Regions from separate parts of the Micrococcus sp. CH7 genome, predicted to be linked through region 2. Evidence: riboswitches for the same ligand, from Rfam matches in the RefSeq annotation. Region 2 holds a riboswitch; each other region holds the start of a gene.
What was found. Region 2 has a riboswitch for thiamine pyrophosphate ahead of AUV08_RS04700 (thiamine ABC transporter substrate binding subunit). Riboswitches for the same ligand answer to the same signal wherever they lie in the genome.
Positions count from the first base shown of each region.

Region 1: another riboswitch for thiamine pyrophosphate. It lies ahead of thiC (phosphomethylpyrimidine synthase ThiC); the one in region 2 lies ahead of AUV08_RS04700 (thiamine ABC transporter substrate binding subunit).
Region 3: another riboswitch for thiamine pyrophosphate. It lies ahead of AUV08_RS07755 (FAD-dependent oxidoreductase); the one in region 2 lies ahead of AUV08_RS04700 (thiamine ABC transporter substrate binding subunit).

Region 1 is NZ_LOSQ01000027.1:157,164-167,674, reverse strand. It holds gene hrpA (ATP-dependent RNA helicase HrpA) at 1-2,488, opposite strand, end outside; gene putP (sodium/proline symporter PutP) at 2,596-4,230, shown strand; gene thpR (RNA 2',3'-cyclic phosphodiesterase) at 4,227-4,820, shown strand; gene AUV08_RS07790 (NAD-dependent succinate-semialdehyde dehydrogenase) at 4,875-6,290, opposite strand; gene AUV08_RS07785 (DNA-3-methyladenine glycosylase I) at 6,354-7,091, opposite strand; gene thiC (phosphomethylpyrimidine synthase ThiC) at 7,368-9,191, opposite strand; TPP riboswitch at 9,188-9,302, opposite strand; gene AUV08_RS07775 (hypothetical protein) at 9,365-10,511, opposite strand, start outside.
Region 2 is NZ_LOSQ01000010.1:16,102-26,612, reverse strand. It holds gene AUV08_RS04715 (bifunctional proline dehydrogenase/L-glutamate gamma-semialdehyde dehydrogenase) at 1-1,277, opposite strand, end outside; gene AUV08_RS04710 (agmatine deiminase family protein) at 1,409-2,458, shown strand; gene AUV08_RS04705 (AI-2E family transporter) at 2,424-3,710, opposite strand; TPP riboswitch at 3,757-3,862, shown strand; gene AUV08_RS04700 (thiamine ABC transporter substrate binding subunit) at 3,933-5,000, shown strand; gene AUV08_RS04695 (iron ABC transporter permease) at 5,000-6,730, shown strand; gene AUV08_RS04690 (ABC transporter ATP-binding protein) at 6,730-7,431, shown strand; gene AUV08_RS04685 (TetR family transcriptional regulator) at 7,428-7,934, shown strand; gene AUV08_RS04680 (RNase H family protein) at 8,141-9,496, shown strand; gene AUV08_RS04675 (sodium:alanine symporter family protein) at 9,557-10,511, shown strand, end outside.
Region 3 is NZ_LOSQ01000027.1:146,185-156,695, reverse strand. It holds gene thiD (bifunctional hydroxymethylpyrimidine kinase/phosphomethylpyrimidine kinase) at 1-455, shown strand, start outside; tRNA gene AUV08_RS07765 (tRNA-Arg) at 656-728, opposite strand; gene thiE (thiamine phosphate synthase) at 815-1,552, opposite strand; TPP riboswitch at 1,574-1,704, shown strand; gene AUV08_RS07755 (FAD-dependent oxidoreductase) at 1,698-2,867, shown strand; gene thiS (sulfur carrier protein ThiS) at 2,864-3,106, shown strand; gene AUV08_RS07745 (thiazole synthase) at 3,110-3,928, shown strand; gene moeB (HesA/MoeB/ThiF family protein) at 3,925-5,121, shown strand; gene argS (arginine--tRNA ligase) at 5,237-6,907, shown strand; gene lysA (diaminopimelate decarboxylase) at 6,916-8,388, shown strand; gene AUV08_RS07725 (homoserine dehydrogenase) at 8,561-9,883, shown strand; gene thrC (threonine synthase) at 9,887-10,511, shown strand, end outside.

The DNA.
Region 1 (10,511 bases), on a different contig from region 2:
CCAGCAGGTCCGGCTGATCCTGGCGCGCCTTCTTCCACCACGCGTCGAAGTGCCGCTCGGAGACGACGTTTCCCGGGATCCGCGCGTCGTAGAAGGCGAACAGGTCCTCGTCCCCGATCCGCAGGTCGCGGCGGCGCAGGCGCGTCTCGAGGGCGTCGACCTCCTCGAGCGCAGCCCGGTTGCGGGCGAAGAACCGGTGACGCGTGCGCCAGTCGCCCTCCACGAGGGCGTGCCGGATGAACAGCTCGCGGGAGAGCTCCGGGTCGATCCGGCCGTACCGGACCGAGCGGTCCGGGATCAGGGTGACGCCGAACAGCGTCACCTTCTCGCGCGCGACGACGGAACCCGCCCGCCGCGACCAGTGCGGCTCGTTGTAGGTCCGCTTGACGAGGTGGCCGGCGACCTCCTCGGCCCACTCCGGCTCGATCCGGGCCACCGTGCGCGCCCACAGCCGGGAGGTCTCCACGAGCTCGGCGGCCATGACGAACGGGTGGCGCTTCTTGAACAGGGCGGAGCCGGGGAACACGGCGAAGCGGGTGCCGCGGGCGCCCACGTACTCGCGACGGCGCTCGTCGTAGGCGCCGATCTGCGAGAGCAGGCCGGTGAGCAGGGACTTGTGCACGGCCTCGTGCCGGCCGACCGGGTCCACGGGTCCGGCCTCGACGGTGAGGCCCACGTCCTTGGCGAGCTGGTGCAGCTGGCGCACCAGGTCCTGCCACTCCTGCACGCGCAGCCAGTTGATGTGCTCACGGCGGCACAGCTTGCGGAACTGGGAGCCGGAGAGCTCCTTCTGCCGCTCGTGCAGGTAGGCCCAGAGGTTCAGGATCGCGGAGAAGTCCGAGTTCTCGTCCGCGAACCGGCGGTGCAGCTCGTCCGCGGCCTCGCGCTGCTCCGTGGGGCGCTCGCGGGGGTCCTGGATGGTCAGGGCCGCGGCGATCACCATGACCTCCCGGACGCAGCCGCGCTCACCGGCCTCCAGGATCATGCGGCCCAGCCGCGGGTCCACCGGCAGACGGGCCAGGCGGCGTCCGACCCGGGTGATGGTGCCCGCGCGGGCGCCGCCGGCCTCGAGCGCGCCGAGCTCGGTGAGCGTGGTGGCGCCGTCGGTGACCTGGCGGCCGTCCGGCGGCTGGACGAAGGGGAACTCCTTCACGTCGCCCGGGGTGCGGGCCACGCCGAGGGAGAGCATCTGCAGGATCACCGAGGCCAGGGAGGTGCGCAGGATCTCCGGGTCCGTGAACTCGGGGCGGGAGAGGTAGTCCTCCTCCGAGTACAGGCGGATCGCGATGCCGTCCGAGGTGCGGCCGGACCGGCCCGAGCGCTGGTTCGCGCTGGCCTGGGAGACGCGCTCGATCGGCAGGCGCTGCACCTTGGTGCGGTTCGAGTACCGCGAGATGCGCGCGGTGCCCGTGTCGATCACGTACTTGATGCCCGGCACGGTCAGGGACGTCTCGGCGACGTTCGTGGCCAGCACGATCCGCCGGCGCACCCCGGCCCCGGCGCGGCCGAACACGCGGTGCTGCTCCGCCATGGACAGGCGGCCGAACAGCGGCAGGATCTCCGTGCCGGCCAGGCGCGTGGTGCCGGCGACGACGCCGGTCAGGTGGTCCGCGGCCTCGCGGATCTCCCGCTCGCCCGGCAGGAACACGAGGATGTCGCCCGGCGGCTCGGCGGCCAGCTCGAGGACGGCGTCGCCGATCGCGTCGAGGGGGTCGCGGGTCTCGGCGGCATCGTCCGCGTCGTCCTCGGGGTCGTCCGGGGAGGGCTCGTCGGTCAGCGGCCGGTACCGGATCTCGACGGGGTAGGTCCGCCCCGAGACCTCGATGATCGGCGCCGGGACCACGCGGCCGCCGTCGTCGGCCTCCACCGCGTCCGCATGGTCCTCACCCTCGGCCAGCGGCCGGCCGAAGTGCCGGGCGAAGCGCTCCGGGTCGATGGTGGCCGAGGTGATGATCACCTTCAGGTCCGGCCGCTGGGGCAGCAGGTTGCGCAGGTAGCCCAGGAGGAAGTCGATGTTGAGGCTGCGCTCGTGGGCCTCGTCCACGATGATCACGGAGTAGCGGCGCAGCTGCGGGTCATGGGGGATCTCGGCCAGCAGGATGCCGTCCGTCATGACCTTGACCCGGGTCGCCTTCGAGGTCTGCGCCGTGAAGCGGACCTGGTAGCCGACCGTCTGCCCGATCTCCTCGCCCAGCTCCTGCGCGATGCGCTCGGCCACGGAGCGGGCGGCGATGCGCCGGGGCTGGGTGTGGCCGATCGAGCCCGCCTCCCCGAGCCCGAGGGCCAGGCACATCTTCGGCAGCTGCGTGGTCTTGCCCGAGCCGGTCTCGCCCGCGACGATCACCACCTGGTGGTCGCGGATCGCGGCCATGATCTCCTCGCGACGCTCCGCCACCGGCAGGTGTTCGGGGAACGTGATCGCGGCGGCGTCGTGGGGCGTCGCGGACGGCTGCGCGGCGGGCGTGGAGGGCGGGGGAGTCTGCGTCATGACGGCCTCCATCCTAGGCGCGCGGGGCCCGGGCCGACCCGGACGGGGCGAATCCGGGACGGATCTGGGACTGGGGCTGTGAGTCCGGATGTGATTCTCTGGAGCCCATGGACACGAACACCGTCTTCCTGTTAGCGGCGATCGGCCTCTACTTCCTCGCGATGATCGCGATCGGCCTGTACGCCTCCCGCAAGAACACCGACCTCGACGACTACATGCTCGCCGGACGCGACATGAAGCCGTCCGTCGCGGCGCTCTCCGCGGGTGCGTCCGACATGTCCGGCTGGCTCCTGATGGGCCTGCCCGGCGCGATCTACGCCGCGGGCCTGGTCGAGGGCTGGATGGCGGTCGGCCTGACCGTGGGCGCGTGGGTGAACTGGCGCGTGGTCGCCCCCCGCCTGCGCTCCTATACCGAGGTGGCCGGGAACTCGATCACGATCCCATCCTTCCTCGAGAACCGGTTCAAGGACCGCACGCACATCCTGCGGATCGTGGCCGGCCTGATCATCCTCGTGTTCTTCACCTTCTACGTCTCCTCGGGCATGGTGGCCGGCGGCAAGTTCGTCGAGTCGACCTTCGGCCCCGACTCCTTCTACGCCCAGGGCATCAGCATCAACTACCTCACCGGCATGCTCGTGGTCGCGGGCATCACGGTGCTCTACACCCTGTTCGGCGGCTTCCTCGGCGCCTCGCTGACGGATGTGGCCCAGGGCGTCCTCATGTTCCTCTCGCTGCTGGCCGTGCCCATCGTCGTGATCCTGACCATGGGCGGCTGGGACGCCGTCGTCGAGGGCATCCGCGCCGCCGACGCCGCCGGCGGCGGGGTGAACCACTTCTCGATGTTCGAGAACGCGACGCTGATCGGCGTCCTGTCCTCCCTCGCCTGGGGCCTGGGCTACTTCGGCCAGCCGCACATCATCGTCCGCTTCATGGCCCTGCGCACCCCGCACGACGCGGCCGTCGCCCGGCGCGTCGGCATCGGCTGGATGGCGCTGTCCGTGTTCGGCGCCGTGATGGTCGCCCTCGTCGGCATCGCCTACTTCCAGGCCAACCCCGGCACCACGCTCGAGGACCCGGAGACCGTGTTCCTGGTGCTGGCCTCGATCATGTTCCACCCGTTCGTGGCCGGCCTGGTGCTGGCCGCCGTCCTCGCCGCGATCATGTCCACGCTCTCCTCGCAGCTGATCGTGTGCTCCTCCGCCCTGGTGGAGGACCTCTACATGCTGCGCGGGCGCACCGGTTCCCCGACGTTCACCCTGTGGCTCGGCCGCATCGGCGTGCTGGTGGTGGCGCTCGTGGCGGGTCTGCTCGCCCTCAACCCGGACTCCTCCGTGCTCGAGCTCGTCTCCTTCGCGTGGGCCGGCTTCGGCGCCGCCTTCGGCCCCGTGATCCTGCTCGCCCTGTACTGGCCGCGGTTCACCTCGTGGGGGGCGATGGCCGCCATGCTCACCGGCGCCGCCGTCGCCTGGGTGTGGTCCGAGGCCAGCGCCGAGACGTGGGAGTGGTTCGGCCTGTACGAGCTGCTGCCGGGCTTCGTCGCCGCCCTCGTGGTGGGTGTGGTGGTGTCCCTCGTGACCCAGCGCTCGCGCCGCGTGCAGCGGCGGATCGACGCCGAGTTCACCGGCGCGATCGACATCGTGGCCGGCCGCGAGCCGCACCCGGACGTGGCCCCGGCAACCATGGCGCGGGACGCCGCCGGGGGCTCGACCGCAGCCGCCGCGGATCCGCGCGCGCAGGCGTGAGGCTCTTCCTCGCGATCCGTCCGCCGAGGGCCGTGCTCGACCACGTCGAGCCGGCCCTCGACGGCGTCCGGGACCGGGCGGGACGCGCGCTGCGCTGGACCGAGCGGGAGCAGCGGCACCTGACGCTGGCGTTCCACCCGGAGGTGCCCGCCGGGGCCGTGGACGACGTCGTCGCCGACGCCGGCCGCATCGCGGCGGGACACGCGCCGCTGGACCTGCACCTGGCCGGGGCGGGGGAGTTCTCCCACCGCACGCTCTGGATGGGGGTGGGCGGGCAGGTCCGGGAGCTCGGCGCGCTCCTGGCGGAACCGTGGCTCGCCGACGACGACGGCCGGGACCGCCGGCGCGCCCACCTCACCGTGGCGCGGGTCTCGGCGGCCGCACCGCGGCCCAGGTGTCGGAGGCGGGGCGAGCCTCGACCGTCGGCGCCCAGCACCGTGCTGCTGGCCGAGGCCGTGCACGCGCTCGCCGTGTACCGCGGCCCGCAGTGGACGGCGGACGAGGTCGAGGTCGTGGCGTCCCGGCTCGGCGAGGGCCGCTCCGGCGGCCCGCTGCACGAGGTGCTGGCGACCGTCCCGCTGCGCGGCTGAGGGGCCGACGGGCCGGCCGGAGCGGGAGACCCGCCCGGCCGACCCGGCCCGGGGTCAGCCCTCCAGCGGGCCCTGCACCGCGTACAGGCGCTTGTTGGCGAACTCGTCCAGGGCCAGGGGGCCGAGCTCGCGGCCGAAGCCCGAGCGCTTCACGCCGCCGAAGGGCAGGTTCGCCCCGGCGGCGGAGGCGAGGTTCACGTTCGCCATGCCCACCTCGAGCTGGTCGGCCACGCGCTTGGCCTCGTCCAGGTCCGTGGAGAAGACGGCGCCGCCGAGACCGTACTGCGAGTCGTTGGCCAGGGCCACGGCCTCCTCGGCCGAGGACACCTTGTAGACGACGGAGGCCATGCCGAACAGCTCCTGCGTGTAGGCGGGGTTCTCCTGGTCAACGTCCGTGATCACGGCCGGGGAGACGTAGAAACCCTCGCCCTCGGGGCCCGAGACGCGCTCGCCGCCCACGTGGACGGTGGCGCCGGCCTCCTTGGCCGCGGCGATCTGCTCGGCGAGCCCGTCGGCCGCGGACTCCGAGGACAGCGGGCCGTAGACGTCGGCGTCGCGCGAGGTCGGGTCGCCGGGCTGCATCGCCGAGGAGCGCTGGACCAGCTCGTCCACGAAGTCGTCGTAGAGGTCCTCCATGACGATCATGCGCTTGTTCGAGTTGCAGGCCTGGCCCCAGTTGCCCATCCGGGTGGCCAGTGCGTCGCGGGCGGCCGCGCGGGCGTCCGGCGCGGAGAGCACGATGTACGGATCGGAGCCGCCGAGCTCGAGGACGACCTTCTTGAGATGCCGGCCGGCCTGCTCGGCGACGGCGGCGCCGGCCCGCTCCGAACCGGTGAGGGACACGCCCTGCACGCGCGGATCGGCGATGATCGTGGAGATCTGGTCGTGGGTGGCGAACACGTTCTGGTACACGCCCTCCGGCAGTCCGGCCTCGGTGAAGAGCTCTTCCAGCAGCTGTGCCACCTGCGGGTTGATCTCGGCGTGCTTGAGCAGGATGGTGTTGCCGAGCACGAGGTTCGGCGCCACGAAACGGGCCACCTGGTACACCGGGAAGTTCCACGGCATGATCCCCAGCAGCGGGCCGAGCGGCAGCCGCTGGACGAACGCCTCCTGCCCGGAGAACTGCTTGATCGGCTGGTCCGCGAGCAGCTCCTCGGCCTCGTCCGCGTAGTACCCGAAGATCTGGGCGCCGTAGCGCACCTCGCCGACTGCAGCGCCGAGGGACTTGCCCATCTCCGTGGTGATCAGCGCGGCGATGTCCTTGGAGCGCTCGGCCAGCAGCTCGGAGATCCGCTTCACGATGGCGGCGCGCTCGGCCACCGACTTCTGGGACCACTGCTCGTAGGCGGCCTGCGAGGCGTCGAGGGCGTCGGCGATCTGCTGATCCGTGGCGTTGTCGAAGGACTTCAGCAGCTCCCCGGTGGCCGGGTTGATCGTGCGGTAGCCCTGAGAGGCGGAGGTGGTGGTCATCAGCCGTCACCCTTTCGTGTGGACGTCCTGCGTTGAGCTCCCCATCCTGCCGGAGGCTCCCGCTCACTCCCAGATCCCGGACGCCCCTCTTCGCCACGAGCCGAGAAGGTGGGTGTCCACGACCCCGGCAGCCTCCATCAGGGCGAAGCACGTGGTCGGCCCGACGAAGCGGCAGCCGTGCGCCTTCAGCGCCCTCGCGAGCGCGCGCGACTCGTCCGAGGCCGAGGGGATCAGCGCCACCGTCTCCGGCCGTGGGGTCGCTGCAGGCTGGTGAGCCCAGACCAGCCCCGGCAGACCGCGGGCCGGCCGGTCGCCGTCGCCGTGCCAGTCGGGGCCCGCACCGGGGGAGCCCGGGTGCAGCGGGGCGAACCGCTCGCCGCGCATCCCCACGACGGCCCGCGCGTTCGCGACCGCGGCCTCGATCTTGCGCCGGTTCCGGATGACGCCGGGGTCCGCCAGCAGCGCCTCGACCTCCGCGTCCCCGAACGCCGCGACGGCGTCCACGTCGAATCCCGCGAACACCTGACGGAACCGCGGCCGCTTGGCCAAGACGGTCCGCCAGCTCAGGCCCGACTGGAACGCCTCGAGCACGAGGCGCTCGAACAGGCCCTGCTCGTCCGTGACGGGCAGGCCCCACTCCGTGTCGTAGTACTCCCGCAGCAGCGGATCCCGTGCCGCCCACGGCGGGCGGGCTCGCCCGTCCTCACCCACGACGACGCCACTCGGCGGCGCCTGTCGCCCGCCCGCCGGTGGATCCTCGGCGGGGGTGGGGAGGCCGTCGTCGGCGTGGTGCGCGCTCATGCACCCGAGCCTAGGAGCGGCCCCGGACATCCGGCGCCGGAACGCGACGCCTGGGGACGCAGCCCCGTCTGCGGACACCTGTGCAGGAGGCACGGCCAGACCTCGTCACTCGAGCCGCCCGGCCCGCAGCCGCCACGTGTGGCGAAGGGGGAGACGCTGGGAACGACCGCGGTCGGGGCGACGCCGCCCGGGAGCGCGCCCAGGGCAGGTTCGCACCGCGCGCGGGGGAGGTGCTCATGGCCGGCACCCTGGCCCCCGCGTCGCGGCACGGACCGCTCAGTCCCTCGCGAGCACCGCGTCCCCCTCGGGCCGGCGCAGGCTCGGCTCGGGCAGGTACACGGACCCGCCGGCGGCCCGGAACTCCGCGGACTTCGCGGCCATGCCGGCCTCGGCGATTCTCGCCTGCTCGGACGCGCCGCCGAACTCGCTGCGGATGTCCTGGCTGATGCGCATGGAGCAGAACTTCGGCCCGCACATCGAGCAGAAGTGGGCGGTCTTGGCGGGCTCGGCCGGCAGCGTCTCGTCGTGGTACTCCTCGGCGAGCTGGGGGTCCAGGCCGAGGCCGAACTGGTCGCGCCAGCGGAACTCGAAGCGCGCCTTGGACAGGGCGTCGTCGCGGTCGCGGGCGCCGGGGTGGCCCTTGGCGACGTCGGCGGCGTGCGCGGCGATCTTGTAGGTGATCACACCCGTCTTCACGTCGTCCCGGTTCGGCAGGCCCAGGTGCTCCTTGGGCGTGACGTAGCAGAGCATCGCGGTGCCGTAGCGGGCGATCTCGGTGGCGCCGATGGCCGAGGTGATGTGGTCGTACGCCGGGGCGATGTCCGTGACGAGGGGGCCGAGCGTGTAGAACGGGGCGCCCTTGCACAGCTCCTGCTGGCGCTCCACGTTCTCCCGCACCAGGTGCAGCGGGATGTGGCCGGGGCCCTCCACCATGACCTGGACGTCGTACGCCCACGCCCGCTCCGTCAGCTCGGCCAGCGTGTCGAGCTCGGCGAACTGGGCGGCGTCGTTGGCGTCGGCCACGGAGCCCGGCCGCAGGCCGTCGCCCAGGGAGAACGCGACGTCGTAGCGCGCGAAGATCTCGCAGAGCTCGTCGTAGTTCTCGTAGAGGAAGTTCTCCTTGTGGTGGCCCAGGCACCAGCCGGCCATGATCGAGCCGCCGCGGGAGACGATGCCGGTGACGCGGTCCGCGGACAGCGGCACGTGGCGCAGCAGCACGCCGGCGTGCACGGTCATGTAGTCCACGCCCTGCTCGCACTGCTCGATCACGGTGTCGCGGAAGATCTCCCAGGTCAGGGCCTGGTGGTCGCCGCCGACCTTCTCGAGGGCCTGGTAGATCGGCACGGTGCCGATCGGCACGGGGGAGTTGCGCAGGATCCACTCGCGGGTGGTGTGGATGTCGTCGCCCGTGGACAGGTCCATCACGGTGTCCGCGCCCCAGCGGGTGGCCCACTGCAGCTTCGAGACCTCCTCGGCGATCGACGATGTCACCGCCGAGTTGCCGATGTTCGCGTTGACCTTCACGGCGAACGCCTTGCCGATGATCATCGGCTCCGACTCGGGGTGGTTCACGTTCGCCGGGATGATGGCGCGGCCGGCAGCGACCTCGGAGCGCACCAGTTCCACGTCCACGCCCTCGCGCAGGGCGACGTAGCGCATCTCCGGGGTGATCTCGCCGCGCCGGGCGTAGTGCATCTGGGTGACGCGCGCGCCCTCCTTGGCGCGCAGCGGGGCGCGGCGCTCGCCGGCCCACTCCTGCGAGGCGGCGCCGCGGCGCACGGCCGAGCGGCCGTCGTCGAGCAGGTCGCGTTCGCGGCCCTCGTACTCCTCGACGTCGCCGCGGGCGCGGATCCACTCGGCGCGCTGGGCGGGCAGGCCGCGCTCGGGCACGGAGCCCGGGCCCATGGTGCGGTAGACGGTCAGGGGCGCGTTGGGCGTGCCGTCGGGGGAGTCGTCCTGGTGGACCTCGGTGACGGGCACGCGGATGCCGTGCTCGGCATCCTCGAGCCAGCCCAGACGGTGCGTGGGGTAGTTCTCCTCGGCGACGACCTCGGCCGTCGACTCGGCTGCGGGCAGGGGGGTGCGCTCGGAAACGGACATGGCCGCGGCTCCTTCTTCCTTCGCCGGAATGACCCGGACAGGTTCAGACGGTCTCCGGGCGGCGTCAGCCCGGTCTCAGCCCCGTGCCGTGGGGCTCCCGTGGGATGCGAGCGACCCTAGCACGTCCCCTGCGAGGCCTCACCGCCGTCGGCAGCGGCCATGCGGCGGGCCGCTCAGGCGCGCGCCGCGCGGGCCGCCCGCCGGCGCACCGTGGTGCGCTCGACGATCCACGTGACGATGAGCATCACGATGATGACGATGCCGGCGTAGCCGAGGACGGGGTAGACGGTGCCCACGAGGTCGGAGAAGCCGACGCTCGAGAGCAGGGTGGCGGCCAGGGCCGTGACGACGGCGATGGCCCAGCCCGGCACGCGGCGCATCGAGGACAGCAGGGCGATGCGCTCCACCCCGCCGTACAGGCACGAGACCGCCGTCGTGAACTGCGCCAGCAGCAGGACGACCGTGTACAGCAGGGCGGCCCAGCCGCCGATCATGGCGGCCAGCTCGACCATGGGCAGCTCGGCGCGGCCGATGAGCTGGGCGTGGGCGGTCAGCGCGGCCATCACCGCGCCGGCCATCACCACGAGGCCCAGGGCCCCGAGCCCGGCCCCGGCGACGAGGGAGCGCCCCGACGAGGAGCTCTCCTCGCCGATCGGGGCGAGCACCGCGTAGGCCAGCTGGATGTTGAACGCCACGTACAGCACACCCGAGAGCCACCACTGGTTGATCAGCGGGGACGAGGTCACGAGCGCGGCGACGTCGTCCACCGCGGCCCCCGGGTTCACCAACCCCCACACCGCGACGCCGACGGCGACCACGATGATCAGGGGGACCACCACGGCCTGGACGCGCACGAGGCCCGTGATGCCGGCCAGCACCGAGACCACGCAGACGGCCGCCATCACGAGCGAGCCCACGAGCGAGGGCAGCCCGAACGCGGTGTGCACCGCCGCCCCGGCCCCGGCCAGCATGATCACCAGCGTCCCCAGCAGGGACGTGGTGATGCACAGGTCCGCGAACCAGGTGGGCACGCGCGAGGTCGTGGGGTTCACGATCCGGTGGATGTCCGTGGTCCGCAGCTTCTGCGCCAGCCGCAGCACGATCACCGCGAGCAGGAAGAACAGCGTGCCGGCGATCACGAGCGCCCCCGTGCCGCCCCAGAGGCCGAAGCTCACGAAGTACTGCAGGATCTCGTTGCCCGAGGCGTACCCGGCGCCGATGGTGGTGCCGATGAACGTGGCGGCGATCCCGAGCGGGGAGGTCGGCCGCAGCGGCGCCGACTCCTCGGCTCGGCCGGGGTGCGCGGGGGAGCTCTCTGTG
Region 2 (10,511 bases):
AGGTAGGAGATCGCCACGTCGAACTCCTCGGGCCGCACCACGGGCGTGTAGAGCAGCAGGGCGCCGACGTCGGCCCGGACGGCGGCGGCCTGGCCGGTGGCCATGCCGAGCAGCATCTCGAACTCCACCGCGGCCGGGTCGAGCCCGCGGCGCTCGATCAGCCGGTGGGCCAGGGCGACGTCGAAGAGGTTGTGCCCGGCCACGCCGATGCGCACGTGGGCCAGATGCTCCGGGGTGAGCGCGTAGTTGAGCACGCGCTTGTAGTTGGTGTCCGCCTCCTGCTTCGAGCCCACCGTGGCCAGCGGCCAGCCCGTCAGGGAGGCCTGCATCCGCTCCATGGGCAGGTTGGCGCCCTTGACCACGCGCACCTTGACCGGGGCGCCGCCGGCGGCGACGCGGCGCGCGGCCCACTCCTGCAGGCGCACCATGGCCGCGAGCGCGTCCGGCAGGTAGGCCTGCAGCACGATGCCGGCCTCGTAGTCGCGCAGGCCCGGCTGCTCGAGCAGGGCGGTGAACACGTTGAGCGTGAGGTCGAGGTCGCGGTACTCCTCCATATCCAGGTTGATGAAGGTGTCCCGATCCCGGGCGAGCTCGAACAGCGGGGTGAGCCGCTCGGTGATGTCCGCGACGGCCTCGTCGAACGCGTAGGGCGCGTGCGGGGCGGTGGCGGCGGAGACCTTCACGGACACGTAGTCGACGTCGTCGCGGCGGATCAGCGCGGCGATGCCCTCGAGCCGGCGATCCGCCTCGCCCTGGCCGAGGATCGCCTCGCCCAGCAGGTTGATGTTCAGCCGGGTGCCCTCGTCGCGCAGGGCCGCGATGGCCTTGCCGAGCTGTCGGTCCCGCGCGTCGACGATCAGGTGGGAGACCATGTGCCGCAGCACGCCGCGGGCCGTGGGGACGGCGATGCGCGGCACGAGCGGGGCGGCGCGGCCGCCGACGCCGAGGACGGCGCGCAGGGCCGGGGGCAGGAAGCCGGGGGCGCGGCCGGCGAGCTCCCGCAGCGCCCGGGCGGCGATCGCGGGGTCCTCGGGGCGGACCACGTGGTCCACGAAGCGCACGATGAAGTCGAGGCCGCCCGGCTCCTTCAGGGCGCCCGCCAGCTGGCGGGCCGCGAAGTCGGCCTCGTGGTCCCGGGACTCGGCGAGCCAGCGCCGCACCTGCGCGACGGCATCGTCGGCGAGGGCGTGCAGGTCGGCGGGGTCGGGGATCCCGCCGGTCGCGCCGAGGACCCGGTCGAGATCGTCATGGTCCTGGGCGGAGAACATCGCGGTCATGGCCGCACTCTGCACGTGTTCCGGGTCACAGGTCAAACCGCCGCGGCTTCCTGTCAGACGCCTATGCTCGATGGACATCCCCTCGCCGCGCGCCCGCGCGTCGCCGCCGTCTTCCCAGGAGCCCGTCCGCCATGGCCGCCGCCGACCCCGCCCCCACCGACGCGCGGGAGCGCCGGGACGTCGTCGTGCCCGTGCCCGGACCCGAGGACCCGCCCGAGCGGGCCTGGCTCGTCCTGCCCCACCGCCACCCGGTGCCGACGCTGCTGGAGGAGACGCGGGACGCCGTCGTGGGCCTGGCCGAGACGCTCGCCGCCGTCCTGCCGGTCACCGTGCTCGCCCACCCGCGCGACGCCGGGGCGGCGCGGCTGGTGCCCCCGGAGGTGGACCTGCTGCGCGCGCCCGTGGGCTCACCGCTGCTGGGCCGCACCGGGCCGAGCTTCATCCGCCGCCCCGAGGGCCTGGCCGCCGTCGCCTGGCGCAGCGCCGCGGGCCTGACCGGGACCGGGCCCCTCGACGGCGCGGCCGCGACGGCCGTGGCGGAGGCGGCGGGACTGCCGCTGCTCACCCCCCTGCTGTGCGCCCCGCGCGGGGCCTGGGTGACCGACGGCGAGGGGACGGCCGTGGTGGCCGCGGACCCCGTGCTGGACGGACGGATCAACGGCGCGTGGACCCCCGGCCAGGTGGCCGCCGAGTTCGCCGCCCTCCTGGGGATCACCCGGGTGCTGTGGCTGCCGCCGGCACCGCGGCCGGACACCGGGCCGTGGGGCGGGCCCGGCCACCTGGCCTCGTGGGTGCGGCTGCGGGGCGACGGCGAGGCCGCCGTGCACTGGCGCGGCGACCGGTTCCACCCCGAGCACCCCTACGCCGCGGCGGCGCTGCGCTTCCTGCAGGGCGCCGACGACGCCGCCGGCCGGCCCCTGCGCGTGCGCACGGTGACCGGGGCGGCGCAGCCCGCCGCGTACGACCCGGCCGAGCGGGGCCCCCGCTCCCTCCTGGACACGCTGCCGCTGGGCGCGGCGGTGCTGCGGCCGGCGTTCGAGGACGCCGCGGGTGAGGAGGCCGCGGCCGCCGCGTGCGCGGCGCTGCACCCGGGGCTGCCCCAGCTGTCGTTCCCCGCCCCGCCGCTGCTGCGGCTGGCCGGCGCGCTCAACGACCTGGTGCTGCTCCAGCCCCGCCCGTGACCTCGTCCGCCGCGGGGCCGTCGTCGTCGCCGCCGTCCGCCGGGGCGCGGTCCTCGTCCTTCCCGTGCGCGTCGGACCGCCAGGCCGCCGGGCGCAGCCGTTCCAGGAGCGAGGACTGACGGCGCTCCATGCCCTTCAGGTCGGAGGCGATGAGCGCGTTGATCCAGCGGGCGTTCGGGTCGGCGTCGATCAGCACGGCCTTGGCCAGCAGCGTGCAGGGCAGCGCGAGGATCGCGCCGAGCGGCCCGAGGACCCAGGCCCAGAAGAGCAGGGAGAGGAAGCTGACGGTGGGGATCACGCCGATCGCGTCGCCGGCCACCTTGGGCTGGATCACGGACTGCAGCACGAAGTTCAGCACCGAGTAGCTGACCACCACCCACAGGAAGTCGGACCAGCCGCCCGCCGCCAGGCCCAGGACGGCCGGCGGCAGCAGGCCGATGATGAAGCCGATGTTCGGGATGTAGTTGGTGAGGAAGCTGAGCACGCCCCACACGAGCGCGAGCGGGACGCCGATCAGCAGGAGGGCGATCACGTCCAGCACCGCCACGATCAGGCCGAACACCGTGGTGACCACCCAGTAGCGGCGCACGCCCTGGGCGAACTCGACCAGGGCGTGGCCGAACTCGTGGCGGGCGGTGCTGAGCAGGCGGACGCGGCGTTCGACGTCCATCGAGTCCATCGCGAGGAAGAACATGCCCATGATCACGGTGACGAGCAGGCCGAAGACGGCGTAGACGTTCGTGGCGATCTTCGTGATGGCGCTGACGGCCGTCCCGGTCACGGTGCTCATGTCGATCGAGGCCAGCTGCTGGGACACCATGTCCGGGGTCACGCCGCGCTCACTGAGCCAGTGCGAGACGTCCAGGACGATCTGCTGGAAGCGGTCCGCGTACTTCGGCAGCTCCGCCACCATCTCGAGGCCGGACCACACCATCATGCCCCCGAACACGCCCATCACCGCGACGATCAGCAGGACGGTGGTGGTGGCGCCGAGCACGGGGTGCAGGCCCCGGCGGATGAGCCAGGCCTGCAGGGGGTAGGCCACGATCACGAGGTTCAGCCCCAGGAACACGGGCGCCGCGATGGAGGCGATCCCCTGGAAGAACTGCACCACCAGCACCAGACCCGCGAGCGTCAGGACGATCACCAGCATGCGCGGCCACATGCGGTGGGGGCGGCGGATGTCCCAGTCGGAGGCGGGACTGGACCAGGCGGGCTGCGGGGTCACCCCCGGGGGCTGTGCGGCGCTCACGCGGGCAGTCTATGCGCGGGCCGGACGGGGTAGGGTCGGGACCAGTCCACATCGACAGGGGAGCGCCCGCGCGGCGCTGAGAGTGCGGTCCGCCGCAGACCCTCGAACCTGCTCCGGTCCGCACCGGCGAAGGAAGTCGAGTCTCCCGGTCGACGTCGTCCCGGGATTCCGGTGGCGACCTCGTCCCGGCCCCTCTGCCGTCCCAGACAGAGGAGAACCGCCATGTCCCGCATCCCGCACCGCGCCCTCGCCGCCCTCTCGGTGGCCGCCCTCGCCCTCACCGGCTGTTCGGTGTCCGGCTCGTCCGGCGACGGGGCGTCGTCGTCCGTCTCCGGGGCCGGCGGCGGCGAGTCGACGACCGTGACGATCATGACGCACGACTCGTTCAACCTGCCCGAGGAGCTCGTCCAGAAGTTCGAGCAGGAGTCCGGCTACACCCTGAAGACCACGGCCCCCGGCGACGCCGGCAGCGTGGTGAACCAGCTCCTGCTGGCCAAGGACGAGCCCACCGTGGACGGCGTCTATGGCGTGGAGGACCACTCGGCGCACCGTCTCGTCCGCGAGGGCGTCGTCGCCGCCTACACCCCGAAGGACCTGCCCGCCTCCGCGCAGGACCGGATGGTGGAGGACCGCATGACCCCGGTGGACCAGGGCCAGGTGTGCTTCAACACGGATCCGGCGTGGTTCACCGCCCACGACGTCGAGGCCCCCACCTCGATCGACCAGCTCGACGACCCCGAGTACGCGAAGCTGACGGTCGCCACCTCCCCCGTGGCCTCCTCCCCCGGCCTGGCGCTGCTCGCGGCCACCACGGAGAAGTACGGCGACGACGGCTGGCAGGACTGGTGGCAGGGCCTGATGGAGAACGGCGGCAAGGTCGCCGACAGCTGGTCCGACGCCTACAACTCGGACTTCTCCGGCGGCGAGGGCAAGGGTCGGTTCCCGGTGGTGCTCTCCTACTCCTCCTCCCCCGCGTTCGCCCCCGAGACCGAGGTGATCGAGGACTCCTGCACCCCGCAGGTCGAGTACGCCGGCGTGCTCGAGGGCGCGAAGAACCCCGAGGGCGCGCAGGCGTTCGTGGACTTCATGCTCACCGAGGACGTCCAGTCCGCCCTGCCCGAGTCGATGTACATGTACCCGATCGACGAGTCGGTGCAGCTGCCCGAGGAGTGGGCGCAGAACGCACCGCTCGTCGAGGACGCCATCACCCCGGACCCCGCCCGCATCGACGAGCGCCGCGAGGACCTGCTGAAGGAGTGGACCGCCCTGTCCGAGGCCTCCCGGCGCTGATGTCCGCACTCACCGAGGTCGCGGCCCCCGGCACGGACCTGCCGCGCCGGCGGGCCCGCGGCCGGGGGGACGGGCTCGGCCCGTGGTGGCTGGTGGCCGCCGTCCTGCCGGTCGCCTTCCTGCTCGTCTTCTTCGCGTGGCCCGTGGCGGCCATGCTCTGGCGCGGGATCGGCGGCGACGCCGACGCGTTCACCGGCGCCGTGGACCTCACCGCCTTCGGGGAGACCCTCGCCCGCGAGCGCACGTGGCGCATCCTCGGCCAGACGCTCGGCATGGCCGCCGCCGGCACGGTGGTCTCGGTGGCGCTCGGCCTGCCGACCGCGTTCGTGCTGCACCGGCGTCGCATCCCGGGGCGGGCCGTGCTCCGCGCCCTCGTGCTCGTGCCGTTCGTGCTGCCCACGGTGGTGGTCGGCGTCGCGTTCCGCGCCCTGCTCGCCCCCGGCGGACCGCTGGGCTTCACCGGGCTGGACCAGACGACCACCGCCGTCGTGCTGGCCATGGTCTTCTTCAACGTGTCCGTGGTGGTGCGCCAGGTGGGCGCGCTGTGGAACGCGCTGGACCCGCGCCAGACCGAGGCCGCCCGCACCCTGGGCGCCTCGCCGTGGCGGGCGTTCCGCACCGTGACGCTGCCCCAGCTCGCCCCGGCGATCGCCACGAGCGCGGCGCTGGTGTTCCTGTTCTGCGCGTCCGCGTTCGGCATCGTCCAGACGCTCGGCCGGCCCGGCTACGGCACGCTCGAGTCGGAGATCTGGGTGCAGACCTCCGTCTACCTGGACCTGCGGACCGCGGCGGTGTTCTCCGTGCTGCAGTTCGCGGTGGTGCTGGCCGCCGTCGTGGTCTCCGGCGTGACGGCGGCGCGCACCCAGCGGGCACTGCGGCTGCGGGAGACGCCGCCGGCCCGGCTCACGCGCGCGGACGCGGTCCCGGTGGCCGTGATGCTCGCGGTGGTGGCGCTCGTGGTGGCGCCGATCCTCACGCTCGTGGTGCGCTCCTTCCACACCCGCCACGGCTGGGGGCTGGGCAACTACCGGCTGCTGGCGACGAGCGCGGGCAGCGGGTTCGTGGGCGGGTCGACGCCGGCCCAGGCGCTCGAACAGTCCCTGCGGGTGGCCGTGGACGCCACGCTCGTGACGCTCGTGGTGGCCGTGCCGCTGGCCCTGCTGCTGACCCGGCCCTTCCGCTCACGCGCGGCGCTGGCGGCCCAGCGGGCCCTCGACGGCGCCCTGCTCCTGCCGCTCGGGGTGTCCGCGGTGACCGTGGGCTTCGGCTTCGTCGTGTCCCTGCGGGCCGCGTTCCCGGAGCTGGCGGCCTCGGGCGTGCTCGTGCCGCTGGCCCAGGCGGTGGTGGCGCTGCCGCTCGCGGTGCGGGCGCTCGTGCCCGTGCTCGCGGCGGTGGATCCGCGGCTGCGGGAGGCCGCGCGCACCCTCGGGGCGGGCCCGTGGCGGGTGCTGGCCACGGTGGACGGCCCGTTCCTCGCCCGCGGCGTGGGCGTGGCCGCGGGCTTCGCCTTCGCGGTGTCCCTGGGCGAGTTCGGGGCCACGAGCTTCCTGGCGAGCCCGTCCGCGCCCACCCTGCCGGTGCTGATCGCCCGGCTGCTGGGCCGGCCGGGCGCGGACAACTACGGGATGGCGCTCGCGGCGGCCACGGTGCTGGCCGTGCTGAGCGCCGGGATCATGCTGGTGTGCGAGCGGCTGCGCCCCCGGGGCCCGGCCGGGGCGGGAGGTCTCTGATGACGCCGACGACGACGGGGGCCTCCCTCCGGCTGCGGGACGTGGCGATCCGCTACCCGGACGGCTCCACCCCCGTGCGGGGGACGGACCTGGACGTGGCCGCCGGGGAGATCGTGGCGCTCGTGGGCGCCTCCGGCTCGGGCAAGTCCACCATCCTGCGCGGGATCGCCGGGCTCGAGGACGTCGTGGCGGGCACGGTGGAGCTCGACGGGCGGGACGTGGCCGCGGTGCCGACGCACCGCCGGGGCGTGGGGATGGTGTTCCAGGACGGGCAGCTGTTCCCGCACCGGACCGTGGGCCGGAACGTGGCGTACGGTCTCGAGTCCGCCGGCTGGGACCGGGCCCGGCGGCGGGCACGCGTGGCCGAGCTGCTGGACCTGGTGGGCCTGACCGAGCTCACGGACCGGCCCGTGCAGCGGCTCTCCGGCGGGCAGGCCCAGCGCGTGGCGCTGGCCCGGTCGCTGGCCCCGGCCCCGCGGGTGCTCCTGCTGGACGAGCCGCTGTCCGCGCTCGACGCGGACCTGCGCCGGCGCCTGGCCGAGGACATCCGGACGGTGCTGCGGGCGGCGGGGACGACCGGCGTCGTCGTCACCCACGACCTCGCGGAGGCCGCCGTGATGGCCGACCGCACCGTGCGCCTGGGTGCGGGCGGACGCATCGCGGCGGAGGAGGACGACCCGGCGGTAGCCTCTCAGGCATGACCCCGCCCGCACCCCGCCCCCGGCTGACCGCCCAGGACGTGGTGGACGCCGCCGTCGGGATCCTGCAGGACTTCGGCATGGGCGACCTGTCCATGCGGCGCGTGGCCGGGGTGCTGGGCGTGCAGGCCTCCGCGCTGTACTGGCACGTGCCGGACAAGCAGTCGCTGCTGGCGCGGGTGGCGGACCGGATCGTCGCCGAGGCGGAGGAGACCGTGCGCGCCCGCCGCGTCACGGACCTGGCGGGCCGCGCCGAGGCCGCGGAGGCCGCCCTGCTGCGGCACCGGGACGGGGCGGACGTGGTGCTCTCCGCCCTCGCGCTCGGGCTGGGCGGCCTCGGCCTGCACCGTCTGCTCACCGAGGCGGCGGACACCCCGGAGGACGGGGAGCGGGCCCTGGCGCTGCTGCTGGGCACCGTGTCCCTGCGGCAGCAGCGCGCGCAGGCGCAGGCGCTCGGCGTGCCGACCGGCCCGGACGTGCAGCGGCACCGCACGGACCCGCTCTGAGCCCCCGTCCGGCGCCGCCGCGCGGGAGGCCGAGGAGAGGAGACCTGCCTCCTCACAGGTGCGCTCGGTAAGGTCGGGAGGACAGGTCGGGACGGGTCGTCCCCTTCGTTCAGGGCGATCCCGCCCGACCGCCGCAGGACCAGCATGGCCCGCCGGACCCGGCTCACAGTTCCGGCGCGGCCCCCTTCGACACAGCCGGCGAAGCCATGGGAGCACGGATCAACCACCCGCGGACGGTCGTGGACCGGACGCTGCATCACGACGTCGAGGCCGCGCACCCCGCGGCGCTCGTCGACGTGGGCTGGGACTTCCGTGGCCCGGGCGCCAAGGCGGAGGAGCAGCACCGCCCGCTGCGCGTGGTCCGTGCCCGCCGACCTCGGGGCACCCCGCGGGACCGGAACGGCGTCGACCTCACGCGCACCGGCCCCGTCGTCCCCCGCCCCGCCCCGCCGCGCACCCGGATCCGCCGGGACGGCGTCCGCGTGGTGGCCAGCCCGCTGGCCATGCTGCCCGGCGTGGACCACGGCCCCGCCCTCCGCCTGGACCTGCACCCGACGACGGGGGGCATCGTCTACGTGGCCCGCGAGCTCGAGCTGCGCGAGCTCGGCGACGACGTCCGCGGCCACGTCTACACCGGGATGGTCGGCACGGCGCATCTGAGCGCCTTCTGGTCCACCGTCACCGTCGACCTGCCGCCGAAGCGCCCGGTGATCGTGCGGCTGCGCTCGGACCGGGACGCCGAGCTGCTCGCCCTGCTCGAGGTCCTCGCCCCCGTGGACACACGCGTGGTCTCCTACCGGCTCGACGAGTCCCCCGTGGGCACGCAGCGCTCCAGCTACCTGCTGCCGGACGTGGACCCGGAGACGGTCGCCCAGACGGGTGCGGCCCGGATCCCGCTCGAGGCCATCGAGGCCGCCCAGGAGGAGGAGGACGCGCTGCGCCGCTCCTCCGGCGTCTTCCTCTCCCGCCGCCGCACGGACCGCTTCCTGCGCCGCAACCTGCCCGGGGTGACCCACGGCCTCACGTTCGCGGACGAGGCGGACGTGACGGACGTGTACGTGGACGGCTCCGTGCTGCGCGGCTCCCGCATCGGCGGGGCGGCCGCCGTCGCCGGGCCGAGCATGTGGGCCGTGCAGGCCGTGGCCGGGGCCACGATGCCGCTCGAGGTGGAACTGGAGGCGCTCGTGCTGGGGCACGTGATCTGCGCGTGGGCGGGCACCCCCGGCGGCCGGGTCACCATCCACTCGGACTCGCGCGCCGCGCTGGCCCTGCTCAACGCCGCCCGCCGTGAGCGGCTCACCCTCGGTGGCGCCCGGGGCGAGCGCATCCGCCGCACTCTGCGGCGCCTGCTGGCCGCCGTCGACCTGGCGCAGGCCGCGGACGTCCAGGTGGACACCACGTGGGTCAAGGGCCACGTGGGGGTGCACGGCAACGAACTCGCCGACGACCTCGCCCGGGCCGCCGCCCGCCATGCCAGCGTCGGCACCCCCGAGGGGGACCTGCCCGAGCGGCTGGGGCAGCTGATCCAGCTCCGCGTCGAGGACGACGCCGCCGCCGGCTGACCCCGGCCCCGATTCCGCGTCCTCCGTCCCAGCCTCTAGGGTGGGGCTGTGGAAGCGACAGTGGAACAGATCACAGCGGCCGTCACCGCCTTCAACGACAAGTACTGGTACGTCGTGATGGCGCTGCTCTTCGTGGCCGGGGTGTGGTTCACCATCCGGACCGTGGGCGTGCAGGTGCGCATGCTCCCGGAGATGCTCCGGTCGGTGACGGCCAAGTCCCAGACCGGGTTCGAGAACGACGGCGTGAGCCCGTTCCGCGCCTTCACCATCTCGGCGGCCTCGCGCGTGGGCACCGGCAACGTGGCCGGCGTGGCGATCGCGATCGTGATCGGCGGCCCGGGCGCCGTGTTCTGGATGTGGCTGCTGGCGATCATCGGCGGCGCCACCGCGTTCGTCGAGTCCACGCTGGCCCAGCTGTACAAGCAGAAGGGCGCGGACGGCTACTTCGGCGGGCCCGCGTACTACATCCGCGACGGTCTGGGCGCGAAGTGGCTGGCGGCCGTGTTCGCCGTCGCCATCACCGTGACCTACGGCTTCGTGTTCAACGCCGTGCAGTCCAACTCGATCTCCGAGTCCGTGCAGGCCAACTGGGGCGCGTCCTCCACCACCGCGTGGATCGTGGGCCTGGGCCTGGCCGCCCTCACCGGCCTCGTGATCTTCGGCGGCGTGCGCCGGCTCTCGGCCGTGACCAACGTGCTGGTCCCCGTGATGGCCACGTTCTACATCTTCCTGGCCCTGATCGTGATGGTCGTCAACATCACCGAGGTCCCGGGCATGATCGCGCTGATCGTGGGCCACGCCTTCGGCCTGCGCGAGGTCGCGGGCGCCGCCGTCGGCATGACGATGGTGATGCAGGGCGTGCGCCGCGGCATGTTCTCCAACGAGGCCGGCATGGGCTCCGCCCCGAACGCCGCCGCCACCGCGGCCGTCTCCCACCCGGCCAAGCAGGGCTTCGTGCAGTCCCTGGGCGTCTACTTCGACACCCTGATCGTGTGCTCGGCCACCGCGTTCGTCA
Region 3 (10,511 bases), on a different contig from region 2:
CGTGGTCCCGGCTGCTGCGGGCGGCGCACCTGGTGACCCCCAACCTGCCCGAGCTGGCCCGGCTGACCGGGCGGGACGCGACGGGCTGGGACGCCGCCCTCGACGCGGCCCGGGGCCTGGCCGCCGAGCACGACGTGACCGTCCTGCTCAAGGGCGGGCACCTGGACGAGGCCGAGGCGGCGGAGGTGCCGGACGCCGTCGTGCGTGTGGACGGAGCCGTGCACGAGGTGCGCGGCCCGCGCGTGACGACCCGCGCCTCGCACGGCACCGGCTGCACCCTCTCCTCGGCTCTGGCCACGCTGGCCGGCGCGGGCCTGAGCTGGGAGGACGCACTCGAGCGAGCCAAGCCGTGGCTGGCCGACGCGATGCGGGCGGGGGAGGCGCTCGCGGTCGGGGACGCCTCGCGGCCGACGTGGCACGGTCCCGTCGACCACGGTCATGCGCAGCGGCGCTGATGTGCGCCGGACCTCCGGGCTTCGACACGATCGAGGCGGGAAATCCGGCGAATGCGCACCGCGGGACGTTCCATGAGGTCGATTTCCCGCCTCGAATGCCGCTGACCCGGACCTCCCGCTCCGCTCGAGCGTCCGGGGCCGCAGAACGCGGAAGAGCCGGCTCCCCCGTGTCGCCACGGGGGTCCGGCTCTGTTCGCTCGTGCCCCCGGCAGGATTCGAACCTGCGGCCTTCTGCTCCGGAGGCAGACGCTCTATCCCCTGAGCTACGGAGGCGGGGGTCGCGACGCGTCGAGCGCGTTGCGGACTCGTCGACTCTACACCATCAGGATGGCCCGTCCGTGACCTCCCCGCGGGGCGCGTCAGCCGGGCAGGCCCGCGCGCAGCGTCCGGGCCGCGGCCTCGGGGTCCCCGGCCTGCGTCACGGCGCGGACCACCACGATCCGTTCCGCCCCGGCCGCGCGGACCTCGGGCAGCCGGTCCGCGTCGACGCCGCCGATGGCGAACCACGGCCGCGCCCCCGCCGGGTCCTCGGCGTCCAGGCGCGCGGCGAGGGAGGGCAGCTCCAGCCCGACGGCGGCCCGGCCCGGCTTCGTGGGCGTCGCCCACACCGGCCCCGTGCAGAAGTAGTCCAGGCCGTCCTCCGCGCGGGCGGCGCGCACCTGCGCCTCGGTGTGGCACGAGCGGCCGAGCACCGTGTCCGGGCCCAGCAGGGCGCGGCACTGTGCGGTGGTCAGGTCGGTCTGGCCCGTGTGGAACACGTCCACCCCGGCCAGGGCGGCGACGTCGGCGCGATCGTTAGCGGCCGAGAGCGCCCCGTGCTCCCGGGCCAGCGGGACGAGCACGGCGAACGCGGCCAGCTCGACCGCCACGTCCACGGCCTTGTCCCGCACCTGGATCACGTCCACCCCGCCGCGGAACGCCGCCGCGCAGAAGTGAGCGAACGCGGCCGAGTCGAGCGTGCCGTCCGGGCGCAGGAACCGCTGTAGGTCGGTGCAGACGTACAGCCGGGAGGCGGCGAGTCGGGCGCGGCGGCCCGCGCCGGTGTCGCCGTCGTCGTGGTCGGCCGCGGCCATCAGGAGCGGATCGGGGGAGTGCATGCGCCCACTGTGGCAGACTGGCCGCAGTTCCATGGGAGCCCGGGCCGCACACGCCGGGCTGAGAGGGCCGCAGGGGCGCACCGCGCCGGCGCGGCCGACCATCACCACTCGATGCGGGTCATGCCGCCGTGAGGAGGACCGGTCCGTGCACGTGGCCGTCGTCGGGGCCGGGATCATCGGCCTCACCGCCGCCGTGCGTCTGCGCGCCGCAGGCCACGCCGTCACCCTGATCGCCCCCGAGCTGGACACCGCCGGGCGTCCGCACGCCGTCGCCGGGGCCACCCACGCCGCGGCGGGGATGCTCGCCCCGCTCGCCGAGACCCAGTTCAGCCAGGACGACCTCGCCCCGCTGCTGCAGGCCGGCTGGGAGGCCTACCCGGCGCTCGTGGACCTGCTCGCCGCCTTCACCGACGTCGAGACGGGCTTCCTGCCGCAGGGTGCCTGGATCGTGGCCGCGGACCTCTCCGACGCCCGCGCGTGGGACCACGTGCTCGAGCACGCCTCGATCCTCGGCCGCCGGGTCGAGCCCGTCTCCGTCCGCGCGCTGCGCCGCGCCGAGCCCGCCCTGGCCCCGGGCCTGGCCGCCGGCTTCGACGCCCCGGACGACCATCAGGTGGACCCGCGACGGCTCGCCGCCGCCTGCGTCGCCGCCCTGCGCGCCGAGACCGGACCTGACGGCGGCCCGCTCCCGGCCGGCGCCGGACCCGCCGCCCGGTTCCTGGCCGGATGCGTCACCGCCGCCGACCCGGAGGGCGAGGGAGTGCGCCTCACGCTGGCCGACGGGGACGTCCTCACCGCCGACGGCGCGGTCCTCGCCGCGGGCCTGGGCCACCGCGGGATCGGCGGCGCGGCCACCGCCGTCGAGGTCCCGCTGCGCCCCGTCCACGGCGACGTGCTGCGCCTGCGGGTGCGCCCCGAGCAGCTGCTGCCGGGGGAGTCGCACCTGATCACCCGGACCGTCCGCGGCCTCGTCCACGGGCGCCAGGTCTACCTCGTGCCCCGCGCGGACGGCACCCTCGTGGTCGGCGCCTCGGCCCGCGAGGACGGGCTGGCCGGCACCTCGGCCGGGGCCGTGCTGGACCTGCTCGCCGACGCCGCCGCGATCCTGCCCGCCGTCCGCGAGTGCGAGCTCGTCGAGATCACCACCGCCGCCCGCCCCGGCACCCCCGACGACGCCCCGCGCGTGCTCGCCGTGCCCGAGGCCCCGGGCGCCGTCGTCGCCACCGGCTTCCACCGTCACGGGATCCTGCTCGCCCCCTGGGCGGCCGGGCGGATCCTCGAGCTGCTGCACGCCCGCCTGAAGGAGATCGCATGAGCACCCTCACCCTGACCCTCAACGGAGAGCCCGCCGAGCTGGCCGTGGCCACCGTCCGCGACGTCGTCGCGCACGTCACCGGGCGCGCGGTCGGCGACGACGGCGCCGCCGCGGACGGGCGGCGGCTCGGCGTGGCCGTGGCGGTCGGCGGCGAGGTCGTGCCCCGGTCGGCCTGGGCCACCCGGGCGCTGGCCGCCGGGGACGAGGTCGACGTCGTCACCGCGGTGCAGGGGGGCTGAGCGATGGCCGAGCACCGTACCCCGCCCGCCGCCCCCGCGATCCCGCCGCTGCGGATCGGCGGCTACGACCTGGCCTCCCGGCTCATCATGGGCACGGGCGGCATCACCGACCTCACCGCGCTCGAGGGCGCCCTCGTCGCCTCCGGCACCACGCTCACCACCGTGGCGCTGCGCCGCTGGTCCGCGGACACCCGTGACGGCCTGGTCGCGCTGCTGGACGGCCTCGGCATCGACGTGCTGCCCAACACCGCCGGCTGCTACACCGCCCGGGACGCCGTGCTCACCGCCCGGCTCGGCCGCGAGGCGCTCGAGACCGACCTCGTGAAGGTCGAGGTCATCGCCGACGAGCGCACCCTGCTGCCCGACGTCGTCGAGACCCTCGAGGCCACTGAGCGGCTCGCCGCCGACGGCTTCACCGTCCTGGCCTACACGTCGGACGACCCCGCCATGGCGCTGCGCCTCGAACAGGCCGGCGCCGCCGCCGTCATGCCGCTGGGCTCGCCGATCGGCTCGGGGCTGGGCATCCTCAACCGCGCACACCTGGAGCTGATCGTCTCGCGCGCCTCCGTGCCGATCGTGCTCGACGCCGGCGTGGGCACCGCCTCGGACGTCGCCCTGGCGATGGAGGCCGGCTGCGACGCCGTGCTCGCCGCCTCTGCGATCACCCGCGCCGCCGAGCCCGCCCGCATGGCCCATGCGTGCCGGCTCGCGCTCGAGGCGGGCTTCCACGCCCGCCGTGCCGGACGCATCCCCCGCCGCGAGCACGCCCTGGCCTCCTCGCCGATGGCCGGGCGGGTCACGGCCGAGGAGGACGAGCGGTGACCGCCGCCCCGGACCCCGCCGCCCGCGAGCCCCGCGACCTCACCGCACTGTCCGACACCCAGCTGCAGCGCTTCGCCCGCCACCTGAGCCTGGACGGCTTCGGCCCCGAGGCCCAGCTGGCGCTGCTGCGCTCCCGCGTCCTCGTGGTCGGCGCCGGCGGCCTCGGCGCGCCCGTGCTGACCTACCTCGCCGCCGCGGGCGTGGGGGAGATCCACGTGATCGACGACGACGTGGTGGACCGCTCCAACCTGCACCGCCAGGTGATCCACGCCGAGGCGGACCTCGGCCGCCCCAAGACCGCCTGCGCCGCCGCGACGATGCGCGGCCTGCACCCCGAGGTGCGCGTGGTCGAACACCGCGAACGCCTGACCGCCGCCAACGCGCTCGAGCGGGTCGGCGCCGTGGACCTCGTGCTCGACGGCACGGACAACTACGCGACCCGCTACCTCGTGGCCGACGCGTGCGAGATCGCGGGCGTGCCCGTGGTGTGGGGCGCGATCCTGCGGTTCGCGGGGCAGGTGAGCGTGTTCGCCCCGGGCGGGCCGCTGTACCGGGACGTGTTCCCGGAGCGGCCCGAACCCGGCGAGGTGCCCTCGTGCGCGCAGGCCGGAGTGCTCGGGGTGCTGCCCGGGATCATCGGCTCCCTCATGGCGGCCGAGGCGATCAAGCTGCTCTCCGGGGTGGGTGAGCCCCTGGTCGGGCGGCTGCTCTCCGTGGACGCCCTGACGATGCGCTTCCGTGAGCTGCGGATCGTGGCCGACCCCGAGCGGACCCCCGTGACGGACCTGTCCGCCCACGCGGCCCGGGCCCCCCGCCCGGACGACGCCGGCGCCCCCGGCTCGGCGGAGGCCTGCGGCGCCGCGGGCGGGGAGATCGCCCCCGCCGCGCTGGCCGCCCTGCTCGCCGACCCCGCCCGGGCCGCGTCCCTGACCCTGCTCGACGTCCGCGAGGACTGGGAGCGCCGCCTGCGCCGGGTCGAGGCCCCCGCGGCGGTGGCCGATCGGCACGTCCCGCTCGAGGCCGTCCTCGCGGAGCCGGCGGCCCTCGCGCCCGGGCAGGACCGCGTCCTGGTGGTCTACTGCGCCGCCGGAGCCCGCTCGGCCCGGGCGCGGGACGCCGTCGTCGGGGCCGACCCGAGCGCCGGCGGGCGCGTCCTCTCCCTCGCCGGCGGCCTCGCCGCCTGGCCCGCCTGACCCCCCGCCCCGACGAACCCTGCGAGATGGCCCCCACCGCGGGCCGGAGGGGGCCATCTCGCAGGGTTCGTTCGCACGCGCACGGGCGCGGCGGCCCTTCCGTAGACTTGCGCGGGTGAAGCCCGAAGACCTCTCCGCCCTGCTGTCCGCTGTCCTCACCGACGCCGTCGATGCCGGTGACCTCCCCGCCGAGCTGCGGGGGGAGATCACCCCCGCGCGCGTGAAGGTGGAGCGACCCCGCAGCCGCGAGCACGGCGACTGGGCCACCAACGTCGCCCTCCAGCTGGGCAAGAAGGCCGGGATGGCCCCGCGCGACCTCGCCGGGCTCGTGGCCGAGCGCCTGACCGGGAAGCCGGGCATCGCCGCCGTCGACGTCGCCGGCCCCGGCTTCCTCAACGTCACCCTGGACGCGGCCTCGGCCGGCGCCCTGGCCCGCGAGATCGTCGAGGCCGGCCCGGAGTACGGCCGGAACGACGCCCTGGCCGGGCACACCGTGAACATGGAGTTCGTCTCCGCCAACCCCACCGGCCCGCTGCACATCGGCCACACCCGCTGGGCCGCGCTGGGCGACGCGATCGCCCGCCTGCTGCGCGCCTCGGGCGCGGACGTCACCGCCGAGTACTACGTCAACGACGCCGGCAACCAGATGAACGTGTTCGCCGACTCGGTCCTCGCCCGCCTGCACGGCCGCGACGTCCCCGAGGGCGGCTACCCCGGCGCGTACGTGCAGGAGCTGGCCGACGCCGTCGCCCTCGAGCACCCGGACGTGCGCGAGCTGACGGACGAGGCCGCCCGCCCGGTGGTCCGCGAGGCCGCGTACCGGCTCCAGATGCAGGACATCAAGGACACGCTCGCCGCCTTCGACGTGCACTTCGACGTGTTCACCTCGGAGCAGACGCTCCACGACTCCGGCGCGATCGAGCAGGCCGTGCAGCGGCTGCGCGAGCAGGGCCACATCGAGGACCGCGAGGGCGCCGTGTGGCTCAAGACCACCGACTTCGGCGACGACAAGGACCGCGTGCTCATCCGCGCCAACGGCGAGCCCACCTACTTCGCCGCCGACGCCGCCTACTACCTCCACAAGCGCGACCGCGGCTTCGAGGAGAAGGTGTACCTGCTCGGCGCCGACCACCACGGCTACGTGAACCGCCTCAAGGCGATCGCCGCCGCCGCCGGCGACGACCCGGCGACGAACATCGAGATCCTCATCGGCCAGCTCATCTCGGTCAACGGCGCGAAGCTCTCCAAGCGCGCCGGCAACATCATCGAGCTCAAGGACCTCGTGGAGTGGCTCGGCCGCGACGCCCTGCGCTACGACCTGGCCCGCTACCCCGCGGACTCGCCCCTGACGATCGACCCCGAGCTGCTGCGCTCCGCCACGAACGACAACCCCGTCTACTACGTGCAGTACGCCCACGCCCGTGCCTCGGGTGCGGCGCGCACCGCGCAGGCCCACGGCGTGGACCGCTCCGAGTTCGACGCCGCCCTGCTCACCCACGCCACCGAGTCCGAGCTGTTGGCCCAGCTGGCGGAGTTCCCGGCCGTCGTCGCCGCGGCGGCGCGCCTGCGCGAGCCCCACCGCGTGGCCCGCCACCTCGAGGTGATCGCCGGGGCCTACCACTCGTGGTACGCCGCCTGCCGGATCGTGCCCATGCCCACCGACGACGGCACGCCGCGTCCCGTGGAGACCCTCAACCGCACTCGCCTGTGGCTCAACGACGCCACCGCCCAGGTGCTGGCCAACGGCCTCGGCCTGCTCGGCGTGACCGCCCCGGAGAAGATGTGAGCGCCCGGATGACGACGCCGCAGCCCGCCCCCGCCTCCCCGCTCGCGCCCGCCTGGCTTCCCGCGCCGGGGGACCCGGACGCGCTCGTGCCCGGCCTGTGGGCCGCCGGCGTGGACCGCGCCGCCGACGGCGAGCTCACCGTCCAGGGCCTGCGCGCGAGCGCGCTCGCCGCGGAGTTCGGCACGCCGCTGCTCGTGGTGGACGAGGACGACTTCCGCGCCCGCGCCCGCGCGTTCCGCGAGGGCTTCGACGCCGCGTTCGCCGACCTGTGCGGGGGAGGGGACGTCTACTACGCCGGCAAGTCCATGCTCACCCTCTCCACCGCCCGCTGGGCCGCCGAGGAGGGCCTGCGCGTGGACACCGCCTCCGGCGGCGAGCTGGCGATCGCGCTGGCCGCCGGCGTCGACCCGGCCCACATCGGCCTGCACGGCAACAACAAGTCGGACGCCGAGCTGCGCACCGCCCTCGAGGCGGGCGTGGGTCGGATCATCGTGGACTCGCTCGACGAGCTCACCCACCTGGCCGCGCTCGCGGCCGAGGCCGGCCGCCGCGCCCCCGTGATGCTCCGGCTGACCCCGGGCGTGCACGCGCACACCCACGACTTCATCGCCACCGCGCACGAGGACCAGAAGTTCGGGCTCTCCCTGGCCCCGGCCTCGACCGACCGGGACGGCAACGTGGCCGGCCGCTCGCCGGCCGCCGTCGCCGTGGCCGCGGCCCTGGCGGCCGAGTCGATCGACCTGCTGGGCGTGCACTGCCACATCGGATCCCAGATCTTCGAGGCCGAGGGCTTCGGGCTGGCGGCCGGACGCGTGCTCGAGTTCCTCGCCGAGGTCAAGGCCGAGCACGGGGTGGAGCTGGCCGAGCTCGACCTCGGCGGCGGCCACGGCATCGCCTACACGGCCGTGGACGAGCCGCGCCCGGCCGCGGAGATCGCCGACGCCCTCGCCGACGACGTCCAGAAGACCGTCGAGCGCCTCGGCCTGACGTGCCCGCGCATCTCTCTCGAGCCGGGGCGGGCCATCTCGGGCCCCGCGGGGTTGACCCTCTACACGGTCGGGGTGACCAAGACCGTGGACGTGGACGCCCCCGACGGCGGCACCGCGGCCCGCCGCTACGTCGCCGTGGACGGCGGCATGTCCGACAACCCGCGTCCCGTGCTCTACGACGCCGACTACACCGCCGTCTCCGCGCGCCGCACCTCGGGGGCCGAGCCGGTGCTCTCCCGCGTGGTGGGCAAGCACTGCGAGTCCGGCGACATCCTGGTCCGCGACGTGTACCTGCCGGCCGACCTGGGCCGCGGCGACCTGCTGGCCGTGCCGGCCACGGGCGCGTACACGCACGTGATGTCCTCGAACTACAACGCGCTGGCCCGCCCGGCCGTCGTCGCGGTCTCCGACGGGCAGGCGCGGGTGATCATCCGCCGCGAGACGCAGGAGGACCTGTTCGCCCGCGAGGCCGATCCGCGCCTCGGTCGCTGAGGCAGCGGGCGAGGCGCACCCGGAAGCCGGCCGCGGGCCCGGGTGGGTCCGTCCCGCTCTGCGGACACCGAGTGTCGCGCGGCGGGACGAGCCGGGGCGCCGCGCTAGATTCGAGGCCAGCCGAACCGCGTGATCGCGCGGCACCGACCCCGATGCTTGACCCCGGAGGACCATGCCCCAGCACACCGACGCCCCCAACGCCCTCAAGGTCGCCCTGCTGGGCGGCGGGACCGTGGGGTCCCAGACCGCCCGGATCCTCACCGAGGACGCCGACATCCTGCGGGACCGCGTGGGCGCTGACCTCGAGCTCACGGGCATCGCGGTGCGGGACACGGGTGCGACGCGCGACTGGCAGGCGGACCCGGCGCTCTACACCACCGACGCCGAGGCGCTGGTGGACGGCGCGGACGTCGTCATCGAGCTGATGGGCGGCATCGAGCCGGCCCGCACCCTGATCCTGCGCGCCCTCGCCGCCGGCACGTCCGTGGTGACCGGCAACAAGGCGCTGCTGGCCCAGCACGGCGAGGAACTGTACGCCGCGGCCGCCGCCACCGGCGCGCAGCTCAGCTTCGAGGCCGCCGTCGCCGGCGCCATCCCGATCCTGCGCCCGCTGCGCGACTCCCTGGGCGGGGACCGCGTCACCCGCGTGATGGGCATCGCCAACGGCACCACCAACTTCATCCTCGATCGGATGGACTCCGAAGGGGCGGACTTCGACGACGCCCTCGCCGAGGCCCAGCGGCTCGGCTACGCCGAGGCCGACCCGACCGCCGACGTCGAGGGCCACGACGCCGCCGCGAAGGCCGCGATCCTGGCGACCATCGCGTTCGGCGCGCCGTACACCCTGGACCAGGTGGCCGTCGCGGGCATCACCGCGATCACGTCCGAGGACAACGCCGCCGCCGCGGAGGCGGGCTACGTCATCAAGCTGCTGGCGATCGCCGAGCGCGGCCGCGCCGCCGACGGTGCCCAGGGCGCGGTCCTGCGCGTGCACCCCACCCTGCTGCCGCGGGAGCACCCGCTGGCCTCCGTGCGCGGGGCGTTCAACGCCGTCTTCGTGGAGGCCGAGAACGCCGGCGAGCTCATGTTCTACGGTCCCGGCGCCGGCGGCGCCCCCACCGCCTCCGCGGTGATGGGCGACGTCGTCTCGATCGCCCAGCGCATCGTGCGCGGCGGCCCGGCACGCCTGCGCACCCCCGTCACCGCCCTGCCCGCCCTGGACCCGGCCGAGGCCCACACCTCCTTCATGGTCGTGCTGCGCGCGGCGGACCAGCCCGGCGTGCTGCGCCGCGTCGCCGGGGTGTTCGAGGAGCACGGCGTCTCCATCGAGACGCTGCGCCAGGTCCCGTCCGAGCGCGATAACGCCCCCGGCGCGTCCCTGCGGCTGATCACCCACCGTGCGCGGCAGCGCGACCTCGACGCCACCGTCGAGGCGCTCGCCGCCCTGGACGTCGTCCACGAGGTCGCGTCCGTCCTCCGAGTCGAAGGGAACTGACCCATGGCCCACCAGTGGCGCGGCGTCGTCCGCGAGTACGCCGACCGCCTGCCCGTCACCGAGGACACGCGCGTGATCACCCTCGGCGAGGGCGGCACCCCGCTCATCCACGCCCCCCACCTCTCCGAGCTGGTGCAGGGCACCGTGCACGTGAAGTTCGAGGGCATGAACCCGACCGGCTCCTTCAAGGACCGCGGCATGACCATGGCGATCACCGCCGCCGTCGCGGACGGCGCGAAGGCCGTCGTCTGCGCGTCCACCGGCAACACGTCCGCCTCGGCGGCGGCCTACGCCGCGCAGGCCGGGATCACGTGCGCCGTGCTCGTGCCCGAGGGGAAGATCTCGATGGGCAAGATGTCCCAGGCCGTGGCCCACGGTGCGGAGATCCTCCAGGTGCAGGGCAACTTCGACGACTGCCTCGAGGTGGCCCGCAAGCTGGCCGAGAACTACCCCGTGTTCCTCGTGAACTCCGTCAACCCGGCCCGCATCGAGGGGCAGAAGACCGGCGCGTTCGAGGTCGTGGACACCCTCGGCGACGCCCCGGACTACCATCTGCTGCCCGTGGGCAACGCGGGCAACATCACCGCGTACTGGAAGGGCTACCGCGAGTATGCGGCCCCCTACGTGA